DNA from 3 places in the Priestia sp. TGN 0903 genome. Region 1 is predicted to be linked to each of the others. Evidence: predicted binding sites of a transcription regulator. Region 1 holds the regulator's gene; each other region holds the start of a gene.
The links. The regulator Rex, encoded in region 1, represses fermentation and respiration genes when NADH is low (regulators of the CRP and FNR family bind a similar motif). The targets are predictions, from matches to a motif close to TTGTGAAATATTTCACAA.
Positions count from the first base shown of each region.

Region 2: a site for Rex is predicted at 1,359-1,376, ahead of ACRPLY_RS00530 (DUF1641 domain-containing protein). Genes of this name have one in related genera too.
Region 3: a site for Rex is predicted at 2,517-2,534, ahead of ACRPLY_RS04290 (ubiquinol oxidase subunit II). Genes of this name have one in related genera too.

Region 1 covers NZ_JBOZGL010000021.1:4,212-8,579, forward strand. The annotation lists gene ACRPLY_RS26345 (ABC-F family ATP-binding cassette domain-containing protein) at 1-997, opposite strand, end outside; gene ACRPLY_RS26350 (redox-sensing transcriptional repressor Rex) at 1,457-2,095, shown strand; gene tatA (twin-arginine translocase TatA/TatE family subunit) at 2,149-2,334, shown strand; gene tatC (twin-arginine translocase subunit TatC) at 2,350-3,105, shown strand; gene ACRPLY_RS26365 (YdiK family protein) at 3,131-3,358, opposite strand; gene ACRPLY_RS26370 (CPBP family intramembrane glutamic endopeptidase) at 3,355-4,083, opposite strand.
Region 2 covers NZ_JBOZGL010000001.1:96,042-100,409, reverse strand. The annotation lists gene ACRPLY_RS00540 (ammonium transporter) at 1-612, opposite strand, end outside; gene ACRPLY_RS00535 (hypothetical protein) at 609-1,025, opposite strand; gene ACRPLY_RS00530 (DUF1641 domain-containing protein) at 1,455-1,907, shown strand; gene ACRPLY_RS00525 (NAD(P)/FAD-dependent oxidoreductase) at 1,941-3,119, shown strand; gene ACRPLY_RS00520 (AEC family transporter) at 3,167-4,123, opposite strand; gene ACRPLY_RS00515 (NAD-dependent malic enzyme) at 4,136-4,368, opposite strand, start outside.
Region 3 covers NZ_JBOZGL010000001.1:836,138-840,505, forward strand. The annotation lists gene qoxB (cytochrome aa3 quinol oxidase subunit I) at 1-1,388, opposite strand, end outside; gene ACRPLY_RS04290 (ubiquinol oxidase subunit II) at 1,390-2,328, opposite strand; gene xylE (D-xylose transporter XylE) at 3,066-4,368, opposite strand, start outside.

The sequences.
Region 1 (4,368 bases):
GATTTAAGACTTCATTTCCGCTTTGACGTTCAATTTCAAACGAAAAACTAGCTGATTTTTCGCCTTCGTTAGGTCGATTTATTAACTCCATTCGATCGAGCTGTTTACGTCTGCTTTGCGCACGTTTTGTAGTCGATGCGCGGGCGATGTTTCGCTGAATAAAATCATTCAGCTTTGCGACTTCATCTTGCTGCTTTTCGTACTGACGCAACTCTTTTTCATATCGCTCTGCTTTTTGTACAAGGTATTTAGAGTAGTTGCCCGTGTACTTCACCGTTGTTTTTTGTACGACTTCATACACTTGATTTACGACTTTATCAAGGAAGTAACGATCATGTGAAACGATTAAAATAGCTCCTTCATACCCTTGCAGAAACTGTTCCAGCCATGCTAAAGTTTCAATATCTAAGTGGTTGGTAGGCTCATCCAGAATAAGCAAATCAGGCTTTGTTAAAAGCAGTTTTGCAAGAGCCAGGCGCGTTTTTTGTCCACCGCTTAAGGAGGAAATAGGGGTGCTGTAGTCAAAGTTTGAAAAACGGAAACCGTGAAGAATAGATCGTGTATCCGCTTCATATTGATAGCCGCCTAAATCTTTAAACGTTACTTGAAGCTGATCATACTCTTTGGTTAGTTTTTCGTATTGAACTGAATCATTAAAAATGTCTGGATCACCCATCTTCGTTTCAAGCGTACGTAATTCTTTTTCCATCTTCTTTAATGGAGCAAAGACAGTCATCATTTCTTCCCATATGGAGAGTGTTGACTCAAGAACTGTATCTTGTCCCATATAATCAATGGAAACACCCTTAGGTTTAATAATTTCTCCGCTGTCATAGGAAAGCTGCTCAGCAATAATTTTTAATAAAGTTGATTTACCAGCACCGTTTCGTCCCACTAGGGCAATGCGGTCTTTTGATTGTACTTCTAACTTTATATTCGATAAAATGGGTTCTGCCCCATAGTATTTTGTAATACCGTTCAATTGTAGAATAATCATTTTTTCACCTCTAGTAGTATATCCATAGTGTATTTTAACATATTTTTAACTACAAGTTCTTCCTACAAGCGTTTGTAATTTGTAGAGGGACAAGGACAAATGATGAAGCGAATGTTTTGATTCATGAAATAAAATGATTTTACCTGCACATTTTATACAGGATACTATGTTAAAATAAGAGATAAGTGCATCTCTGAACTTATCTATGATGGATGTAAAAAAATCCGTCATGACTAACAAACCGATCCTTTGAAGGGCTAATTGCTTCGTTCTACATACCGACTTTAAGGAGTGCTGAATAGACAAAAGCCGTCGAGGTGTGAAGCGGAGTATATATAAAACAAGAGAAAAGAGAGAGAATTGGAAGCGCTACCTCAAAGCGGTTGATGCTTTGTGAAAGGTAATGCAATATGACTTGAAAATGTTAGTAATGACATACATGAACTGAGGGGGTACAACGTGAACACTGAACAATTAAAAATACCACAAGCAACGGCTAAACGATTGCCGCTTTATTATCGTTTTTTGAAAAATTTGCATGCTTCTGGTAAACAGCGTGTGTCGTCAGCGGAGTTAAGTGAGGCAGTGAAAGTGGATTCTGCTACTATTCGTCGGGACTTTTCTTACTTTGGTGCATTAGGAAAAAAGGGATACGGCTACAATGTGAATTATTTACTTACATTTTTCCGTAAAACGTTAGACCAAGATGAAGTAACGAAAGTAGCACTGATTGGCGTAGGGAATCTAGGAACGGCCTTTTTAAATTATAATTTTATTAAAAATAATAACACCAAAATTGAGTGCGCTTTTGATGTGATAGAAGATAAAGTCGGTACGAAAGTAGGCGACGTGCCGGTCTATCATCTTGACCAATTGGAAGATTATATGAGTGATGACATCTCAGTAGCGATTCTAACCGTTCCTGCCACTGTTGCTCAGCAAATTACTGATCGTTTAGTGAGTTGCGGAATTAAAGGAATTTTAAACTTTACTCCTGCACGCTTAAACGTACCGGATGAGATTCGACTCCATCATATTGATCTTGCTGTAGAATTACAGTCGCTCGTCTACTTTTTGAAAAATTATCCTGTTGAATAAGGCGGACTGTGTTACGATTTCCTTAAGTCTAAATTAATAAGGAGAGTGGGAATATGGGGATTGGAGCAGGCAGTTGGATTATTATTGCGATTGTAGCACTGCTTATTTTTGGACCGAAACGGTTACCGGAGCTAGGAAGATCAGTGGGCCAAACGCTTAGAGAGTTTAAGCATGCCGCTAGCGGTGCATCAGAAGATCGTGAAAAAGATAAACAGCGTCAAGTAGATGACAAAGAGTAAAAGGGTGATCATAGTATGACCGAACAAGAAATGTCAATATATGATCATATAGGAGAGCTGCGAAAACGCATTTTAATTGTTTTATTTTTCTTTGTGATTGCCACAATTGGCGGCTTTTTTATAGCGGATAAGGTTATTGTCTATTTACAGCATGCTGATGAGGCAAAGAATTTAACGATGAATGCATTTCGGTTAACAGATCCAGTTAAGATTTATATGCAATTTGCTGTTATTATCGGCTGTGTACTTGCAGCTCCTGTTGCACTGTATCAACTTTGGGCATTTATTAGTCCTGGTTTATATGAAAAAGAGCGTAAGGTAACGCTTGGATATATTCCTGTTTCCATTTTTCTCTTTATCGGCGGTGTCTCTTTTTCTTATTTTGTGTTGTTTCCATTTGTCGTTGATTTTATGACGCGCGTTTCTGATGAGCTGAATGTAAACCAAGTGATTGGCATTAATGAATACTTTTCTTTTTTAATGCAGCTCACACTGCCTTTTGGCTTGTTGTTTCAGCTTCCTGTCGTCGTTATGTTTTTGACGCGTTTAGGAATTATAACGCCTATGTTTTTATCTCAAATTCGAAAATATGCCTATTTCGTACTGCTAGTTATTGCCGCACTTATTACACCACCGGAATTGCTCTCGCACATGATGGTGACAGTGCCGCTCTTAATTTTGTATGAAATCAGCATCATTATTTCCCGCATTTCGTATCGCAAAGTGTTAAAGGCAAGGGCAGAGCAAGAAAGAGAAGATGTTAGTATGTAAAAAAACCACTGAAACAGTGGTTTTTTTATTTGGATGAATCATCTTGATTTTTATATTGCTGCTGCAATTTTTTAATTTTGTAGTGCAAGATAAAGATGCGAACCGCAAACCTGAAATCGAATGCGGCTACGAGTGCAAATAAGATTGTGGGGAAATTCCAGACGGTTTCCTGGGCATTTTGAATTGCCAAGTAGGTGAATAAAATCCCCATAATAATATAAATAAACCCTCGTGTTAAAGGGATATTCTTCATAAAAACATGCCTCCAAAAATGAACTGCATTTGTTCTGCTTGTTTTTGCATTTCTATAATTTTATCTGCAAAAATAGTTTGAGATAAAATAACGATTGTATTCATCAAAACATGAGCAATAATAGGTACAACAATTAGTCTCGTCCTTGCATAAAGGAATGCAAATACAAATCCCATAGCTGTATACACAAGTAAATGTTTAAAATCCCAGTGTACCGCAGCGAAAATAAGGGAACTAATAAATGCAGAGATAAAGAAATTGTATCGTTTGTGAAGAGAACCAAAAATAATCTTTCGGAAAATAATCTCTTCTAGTATTGGTCCAATAACAGACGTAACGACAATAAGGAACGGCGTTGCTTTAACAAGATTAACAATATTTTGTGTGTTTTCAGATACTTGGGTAATGCCAAGAGCGTGCTCAATCATACCTGCTACAGCTTGACCAGCCATAGCGAGAAACACCCCAAGGACTGACCAGACAACAGCAATCGTTTTTCCAGCATGTTCTATACGCATGGACATGTCACGGCGCAGCAGCAGTAAGACAATAAGTAAACCAAGGATAAAGCTAATGATAGTCCAATAAGTCAAAAGCATGACATTCGCTGTTCGAACTGGATAGTTATCAAACATTCCTGTTAATTTTAACAGCGGTATACCAACAACTCCTGAAAACTGCATAAGGATGTAGGTGAGGATAACATACCAATAACGTTTTTCCAATCTTCTATACTCCTTTAAAAGGTTTTTATGTATATATGTCGAAGAAGTACTGTAAAGTTAGTAATTTCTTCTTGCTCGTATTGTAACATACATATTATTGAACAGAGAAAAGAATGCTTTATTTCTCAAAATCGTCGAAATCTAAGACTATTATATGTAGTTGTCGTAAATTTTAAATTTTTTTTGTTTAATACTTGCAAAAAAAACCCACTTTGTTTTAATATAATAATTGTGTTAGCACTCGTTGAGGTTGAGTGCTAATAAAAATGCAAACATATTATTTGA
Region 2 (4,368 bases), on a different contig from region 1:
CGGCAAATTGCTTGGAAGAGAAACAGAACTAATTCCATTTTTCGTGAACTTCCCTTTTCTCGGTCCAATCATTATTGCAGCTGCTAAAGCTGAAAAACCGCCAAGAGCATGGATAACTGCCGAACCGGCAAAATCAAGCATTCCTAGCTTACTAATCCATCCGCCTCCCCAAATCCAGTGGCCGGCTATAGGATAAATAAATGTAGTCATTAAAATCGCATATAAAAGGTATGCGCGGAAATTAATTCGTTCTGCCACCGCTCCAGAAACGATAGAAATGACCGCAATAACAAACGCACATTGAAACAGCCAAAATGTTTCAAGCCCAATTGGAATGTCAAGGTGCGATAAATTACCTGAGAGCGCAAAACCGCTTTTACCGACGATTCCGCCTAAATCATCTCCGTACATTAATCCAAACCCAATTAAATAGAAACAAAGCGTTCCTATTGTAATATCAGCGAATACTTTCATAATAATATTGACGCTATTTTTATATCGGACAAAACCTGCCTCTAGCAAGGCAAAGCCGCCTTCCATTAGCAAAATCATCGCCGCTGTTAATACAACCCACGTCGTATTTATACCTAAACTTAGTTCATTAACACTCATATCCCAACGCCTCCACTGCTTTTTAGTCGTTTTATTTCTTGTACAATAGCAGGCGAAAGCGTAATTTCACTTGTTTCTTCATTTTCCGCTTTTATTAATTCAAGAACTTCATGAAGTTCTCGCATTTGTGCTTTAAGGTGATCAATTTTTTTAAAGCGTTCCTTTACGTATACCATATACTCGACCGCTTGATGCTGACTTAAAGGACGCCCGGTAAAAAATTTACGAAACGGTGATAGTGATTGGTACCAAGCTTCTTCAGCACGTTTCTTCTCTTCGTATTTACTAATTTTCGCTTTTATATCTTCTATTTCTTGTGCTTTAGCTTCTTTTAACTTCATTATAAATTCAATTAATTTTAATTGAGGCAATGTAATGACCACATTATGATAAAGTTCATCCACTATAACCATGTTATATCTCCTTACATAAGATGTTATATTTAGATTATATGTAGAACACTATAGTAAGTCAATGTAATTTTTTGAAAACTCTTTAAATAGTAAATGCGCCCTATCTTTTTACTACTTATAGAATATTAAGTTCGTATGTGTTGAAATATGACGTTATTTGTTTTATCGTAGGAAGAGGAATTATGTTAGTTCCCTATTTTAATTTTATTTACCTAGGCAATTATTCGCTTTATTTTTTATAAACTTTTATTAAACAAAGGGTTACGAGGTTCTTCACTTATTTTTTCAACGAAATGAGTTGATTTTATCTCGTATTAAAATTAAAATAGAATTATGTGCAAGATTTCACAACTTCACAATGTAGTTTGAAAGTCTAGCAGATAACTAGGAACTACATATGCAACAGTATCCAGCAAAGGAGGACTTTTCATGTCTCAATCAACTATTCAAAAATCAGCTGCAGAGGAAAATGCTGCTGTACAAACAGAAGCGGCGGTTAACAAAGGTCAAGCGGATGTGTTAGATCAATTGTTAAAGCCTGAAGTACAAGAAGCTCTTACTGTTCTTGTAGATAATTTACCAAAATTATCTGAAATGGTAACGGTGCTTACAAAAACTTACGACGTTGCGCAATCATTATTAACTGACGACGTATTAAAAGAAGATCTACTTGGTGGAGTAAAAGAATTTATCGAGCCAGTAGAAGGAACAGTAAAAGGTCTTGCAGCTACTGCAATCGAAGCAAACGATCGTGCAGAAGCAAATGCTTCTAATTCAATCGGTTTATTCGGTTTATTACGCATGCTTAAAGATCCACAAGCTCAAAAACTATTCCGCTTTGCACAAGCGTATTTAGACATTACAAACGAAAAACAAAAATAATTTTCATTAAAAAGTGTGGACGGAGGATCGACTATGTCAAAACATATTTTAATTTTAGGCGGCGGTTACGGTGGTTTATTAACTGCAATGACAGCTCGCCAACACCTAAGTGCGGATGAAGCAAAAATTACAGTAGTGAACCGTTTTGCTACTCACCAAATCATTACAGAATTACACCGTCTAGCTGTAGGCGGCGTTTCTGAACAAGCGGTAGCTTTACCACTTGATAAATTACTTAAAAACTACAACGTTGATTTAAAAATTGCAACGGTAAAAGAAATTTCACCAGATCAACGTGAAGTATCTCTTGAAGATGGTACAAAATTAAGCTACGACTACCTTGTTACAGCTTTAGGTAGTGAAACTGCTTACTTCGGTATCCCTGGTTTAGAAGAGCACAGCTTCGTTCTTAAATCAGTAAATGATGCAAACCGTTTACGTGCACACGTAGAAGCTTGTATCGCTGAATACAGCAAAACAAAAAATAAAGCTGACGGTACAATCGTAGTTGGCGGTGGCGGATTAACAGGTATCGAACTTGTTGGTGAATACGCTGACTTAATGCCAAGCCTATGCCTAAAACACGGTGTGGATCCAAAAGAAATTTCTCTATACTGTGTAGAAGCAGCTCCTACAGTTCTTCCAGGCTTCCCTGCTGAATTAGTAGAGCGTGCTCAATCAAGCTTAACAAAACGTGGCGTTACATTTGTTACTGGTACACCTGTAACAAAAATGGATGCTACAACTGTTGAACTTAAAGACGGCAGCAAAATTGAAACAAAAACAATGGTATGGACTGGCGGAGTTCAAGGTAACTCTGTAGTTGCTAACTCAGGTATCGAAGTAAACCGCGGTCGTGCACTTGTAAATGAATTCTTACAATCTACATCTCATAAAGATGTATTCCTTGCTGGTGACTCAGCGGTTGTAATGGGTCCAGAAGGTCGCCCTTACCCACCTACTGCTCAATTAGCTTGGCAAATGGGTGAAGTTGTAGGCGTGAACTTAGCAGTAGCTATTCGCGGCGGAGCAATGGAATCATTCGTTCCTGTCTTCTCTGGTACACTAGGAAGTCTTGGACGCAAAGATGCAATTGGTACAATCGGCGGAAACAAAACGCAATTAAAAGGTTTACCAGCATCACTTATGAAAGAAGCAAGTAACGTTCGTTACTTATCTCATATCAAAGGATTATTCGCATTAGCTTATTAATCCGTCTTAAAACGAAAGAGGGAAATTCCTCTTTCGTTTTTTTTTATTTACATAAGCCAAGAAATAAGAAGCGGCAGCGTAACCAGCGATAAAATAGCACTAATAACAAAAGCAGAGGCCGTTTCGTTTTCCATGCTTTCAAACCGCAAAGCAATCATCGCAGCTACAGCAGATCCAGGAAAAGCTACCAGTAAAATAGCTTTTGTCACTTCATCTGAAGACAACCCTATCCATACTGCAATTCCAAGCATAACGATCGGTTGAACTGCTACTTTTAAGACAGCGATCCCGAGCGCGCCTTTACTGAAGTTAATTTTTCCAATTCCAATCGTTACTCCTACCGCAAACAAAGCTGCTCCGGATGTGATACTTCCAATTTGATCAAGCATATCCTGTAACAGTTTAGGTGACTGAAAGCCGCAAAGCGTTAAAATCACTCCAATTAACGGGACGCATGCCAAAGGCTCAGATAGACCATGCAAAATAGAATGAACCGTTACTTTGAATAAACTTGTTTTCTCTTCCCCTTCTTTTCGTCCCCTTTGGCCAACGGTTCCCAAAATCGTTGCCAACGGATCTAAAATCGCGTTCACCACGATTCCTGTGATGGCAATTGGAATCGCTACTGCACCTGCACCAAACAAGCCTCCAAGTACCGGAATGCCCATAAAAGCAAACGTTGGCTGAGCTGAGTTTAGAGCAAACATAGAAGAAGAAGTTAGCGTATGCTTCCCTGCATACTTCACGATGAGCAATATAATGAGATAAAACCCGACGATGCCTAAAATCAGCGCAACTAAAAACGGCCATTCATCTATGAGTGTTTTTCTTGGCGTTGTCGTCACACCTACAAATAAGTGTGCAGGAAGCGCAAACTTCGTTACTAATGTGTTAAGCCCCTTAGACGTTTGCTTGTCAAATTTTTTAAAATGCCCTGCTAAATAACCAAGCAAAATGACAAAAAAGATAGGCGCGAGAATGAGAAAAATTTGACCTATGCTCATTTATCATTCACCTCATTCATTTCTTGCCTTAACAGGTTTATAAACAGGCTGCCATACCGCTTCTTCTACAAGTTCAGCTACATTTTTTTCGGTAACAGTTGCTACGTTATCTTTTACAGCAGCATCGGCAACTGCCACAGCAACCGCCTTTGATACTTTTTGAAGATCTTTAATATTTGGAAGAAGCGTATCTCCTTTTGTATCTGTTTCTGCTATACGCGCTACTGCATTGGCTGCTTCTGCAA
Region 3 (4,368 bases), on a different contig from region 1:
CCAATATTCCACGTCCAAAATGCCCATTTGCCAAGACGGTCATTTAGTTTAAAGCCAAACATTTTTGGCCACCAATAGTACAAACCTGCAAAAAAGCCGAATACAACGCCTCCGATTAATACTTGGTGAAAGTGTGCAACTAAAAAATAGCTATTATGATACTGATAGTCTGCGGGAGCTGCTGAAAGCATAACACCGGTTGCTCCTCCTACAACAAAGCACGGGATAAAAGCAATTGTCCATAGCATTGGCTGAGTCATTTGAATACGGCCGCGGAACATCGTAAATAACCAGTTGAACACTTTAACACCCGTTGGAATTCCGATAGCCATCGTCGTAATAGCAAAAAACACATTTACATTAGCACCTGCACCCATCGTAAAGAAATGATGCACCCATGTGAAATACGATAGAACGCTAATAATCATCATTGAAAAAACCATAGATTTATAGCCAAATATCTTCTTTTGAGAAAACGTTGCAACAATTTCAGAAAAAATGCCGAATGCCGGAAGCACAACAATATACACTTCAGGATGTCCCCACATCCAAATTAAGTTAATGTACATCATCGGATTTCCACCGCCGGTCATGGTAAACAAGTGTCCGTCAAAGAAGCGGTCGATAAACAATAAAGCAAGCGTTACGGTTAATACAGGAAACGCGAAAATGATAATAATACAGCTTGCTAGAACAGACCACGTGAATAGCGGCATATGCATAAGTTTCATGCCAGGCGCACGCATTTTTAAAATGGTCATAATAAAATTAATTCCAGAAGCCAAGCTGCCAATACCTGATATTTGAATGCCCCAAATATAAAAATCTTGACCTGGTCCAGGACTGAACTGCATGCCAGAAAGCGGCGGATAACTCAACCACCCTGCATCTGGCGATCCTCCGATTACAAACGACAAATTGAAAAGCATGGCGCCAAAGAAAAATAGCCAAAAGCTTACCGCGTTTAAAAAAGGATAGGCGACATCTCTTGCTCCAATTTGAAGCGGCACAACGATATTAAAGAAAGCAAACATAAGCGGCATTGCCATAAATAGAATCATAATGGTTCCGTGCGTAGTGAAAATTTCATTGTAATGATTAGAATCTAGAAAATGCCACTGGGGAAATGCTAGCTGCATACGCATTAATAATGCATCTACTCCGCCTCGAAACAGCATTAACAATGAAGAAAGCATATACATGATTCCAATTTTTTTATGATCCACCGTTGTGAGCCACTCACGCCATAGCCACTTCCACTTTTTAAGATACGTAAGAACAAAAATAATACCGGCTAGTGTTAACAATATGGCGACGTCGGCTCCGTAAATCATTGGCTCCCCTGTCACAAAAAAATAAGATGAAAAATCTTTTAATTTGTCTAACAACTTAGTTTCCCCCTTCCTGGTGCTCATGCTGTGTATGTGCTTGTTCTTCAGAAGCCACATTCATAGTCTTCATGTCTTCATTTTTCATATGGTGATGCTGACTATAATATTGACCACCGTTTTTAATAACAATTTCTTGAAACAAACCTTTAGGAATGGTAGAGTACGATTTTTCCAAGGAAAGACCTTGTTTGGCAAGATTGTTATAATCAGCTTTTGTTAAAGCTGGTGATGTTTCTTTCACTTGCTTTACCCACTGATTAAATTCTTTTGTCGATGTAGATTTAACTTTAAAGTTCATATGAGCGAACCCTTCACCCGTAAAATTAGCACCCGAACCAAAATATTCTCCCTTGTGATTAGCTTGTAGCCAAAGCCCCATGGCCATTCCCGGCATGGTATATAATTGTCCTCCCAACTCCGGTACCCAAAAGGAATTCATAGGTGCATCTGACGTTAGCACGAATTGAACGGGCACATCTTTTGGAATGTTGACATAGTTCACTGTCGCAATATCTTGATCCGGATATTGAAATAACCATTTCCAATCAAGAGACGTTACTTCAATCGTTAGCGGCTTTACATCTTTTTTCGGCGGATCTACTAATTCATAAGTCGTTTTGGCCGTAGCGAAACCTAAAATGCCGATAATAATAATGGGGATGCCCCACCAAATAAATTCAAGACGCTTGCTATCGTCCCAGTCTGGTCGATACGGAGCCTTGTTTCCAGGCTTATCACGGTAGCGTAAAACGATATACACAAGCAGACCTAAAACAGGAATAACAACAATTGTGCATAAAATTATGGAAAAAATAATTAACTGGTATTCTTTTTGAGCTACCGCCCCCTGCGGATTTAAAATCAAATAACGACTATCACAGCCTGCTAAAAAAATTGTAATGAATACGGAGAGAATGATTAACTTGCCAATATGCATTGATTTTTGCTTTCTCACCTCAGCTCAGGCTCCCTTCCTTTAAATCTCTGTACATAATAATGGTATATAAACGTTCATATTAGAGATGCATCTCAACAGATCAAAAGGCTAAAAACCTCCTAACATATTGAAGTTTGTCATGACATATTGCTTACTCCTAAAAAATTATCATGTTGTATGTTTAAAAGGTGTGATATTTCTCACACTTGAAGCGATTTTTATCTAGTTTAAATGGCTTTACCATAATTTCGTCACATATTTGGTTAAATGTGGTGTGAAATATCTTTCTCCTAGCGCGTAGATTCTGATAAAAGTAAAAAAGCTCTTCCAGTTTTTATTAACTGGAAGAGCTTTTTGGGAGTAATGAAGTATGGAGCTTTATTTCTTACTAGTTTGTTTGCTTTACTTGCTGAAACATCCAATCAATCATTTTCTGATTCCGATACGTTGGAACCCATGAAGCATGGTCATACTTTAATTCTTTAGGATATTCCGTATATAGCGGATGCCCCCCAGATCTTTTGTAAATTCATTGCACCGTTATTTATATTTACGATAAAACACTCCTCATAAAAAAACTATATTTCTATTTTTAAAGAGGCTTATCACTATAGCAATATCCTTTAAAAAAGCTATCCACTTTCTTCATAAAGGTTACATATTAAAAACACCTAAAGATAATTTAGGTGTTTTTGAAAGTTTTATATTCATCTTTCCTCTAAGCAAAAGCTTAATGGTTATATGGCCTTCTTACTCTTTGAAGCCTCTTGTTTTTTTCTCCACATATTTTCCATTTGTTCAAGAGTTCTACCTTTTGTTTCAGGAACAAATTTCCAAACAAATAAAGCAGAAAGTACACTCATTAAACCGTAGAAACCATATGTTAATCCTCCGCTATATTCCATCATCACAGGATACGTAGAGGAAATAAAATAGTTAGCTGCCCATTGAGCAGCTACGGCAATAGCTACAGCACGACCTCTAATTTTATTAGGAAAAATCTCTGAAATGAGCACCCAACAAATTGGCCCCCATGACATCATAAAGGAAGCTGTATAAATAATGATAAATACAAGCGTCCCTATACCAATGATGTTTGAAAAAGCCATGCTTGCTACACCGAACATTCCAATGGCCATTCCGATAGACCCTGTTATTAATAAAGGTTTTCTTCCCAAACGATCAACTGTCAAAATTGCAATTACTGTAAAAATAACATTTACTAATCCCATAATAATGGTTTGCAGCATAGAAGAACCTTTAGCTGCTCCCATGCTTTCAAAAATACGCGGAGCATAATATAGAGCTACATTGATTCCTACAAACTGTTGAAATACAGAAAGCAGTATACCTACAACGATAACTAATTTTCCATATGCCAATAATTTTCCAGACGAAACATTGGTAGAAATTGTTTGTTTAATATCTTCTAAAATTGATTTCGCTTCTGAAGACCCATTAATTTTAGTTAGTATGGCTAAAGCTTTTTGATCTTGATTCTGTATAGCTAAGTAGCGAGGCGTTTCAGGAACTAAAAACAAGAGTGATGCAAAGAGTAAAGCTGGAATAGCTCCTGAAGCAAACATGTATCTCCAACCCACATCATTAATCCATTCTAAGGTTTCCCCATTTGCAATACCCCAATTCACGAAGTAAACGACTAACATTCCAAAAATAATCATAAATTGATTGAATGATACCAATCTGCCGCGAATATCTGCCGGTGCAATTTCTCCTATATAGATGGGACAAATGGCTGATGCTAAGCCAACACCAATCCCACCTATAATGCGGTAGAAGTTAAAAGCTAGTAACAAAGAGAGTGTCGGTTCCCCTTTTGTGAAAAATAAAAACTCAGGATAAGAAGCTCCTAACGCTGAGACTATAAAAAGAATAGCTGCTAGTATAAGTGATTGTTTGCGTCCTAGTTTCGTCGCAAAATAACCAGATACCAATCCTCCAATAATACATCCTATCAAAGCACTTGATACAGTAACACCATGTGCTAAAGATCCTAACCCTAAGCTGTCAATAAGATAC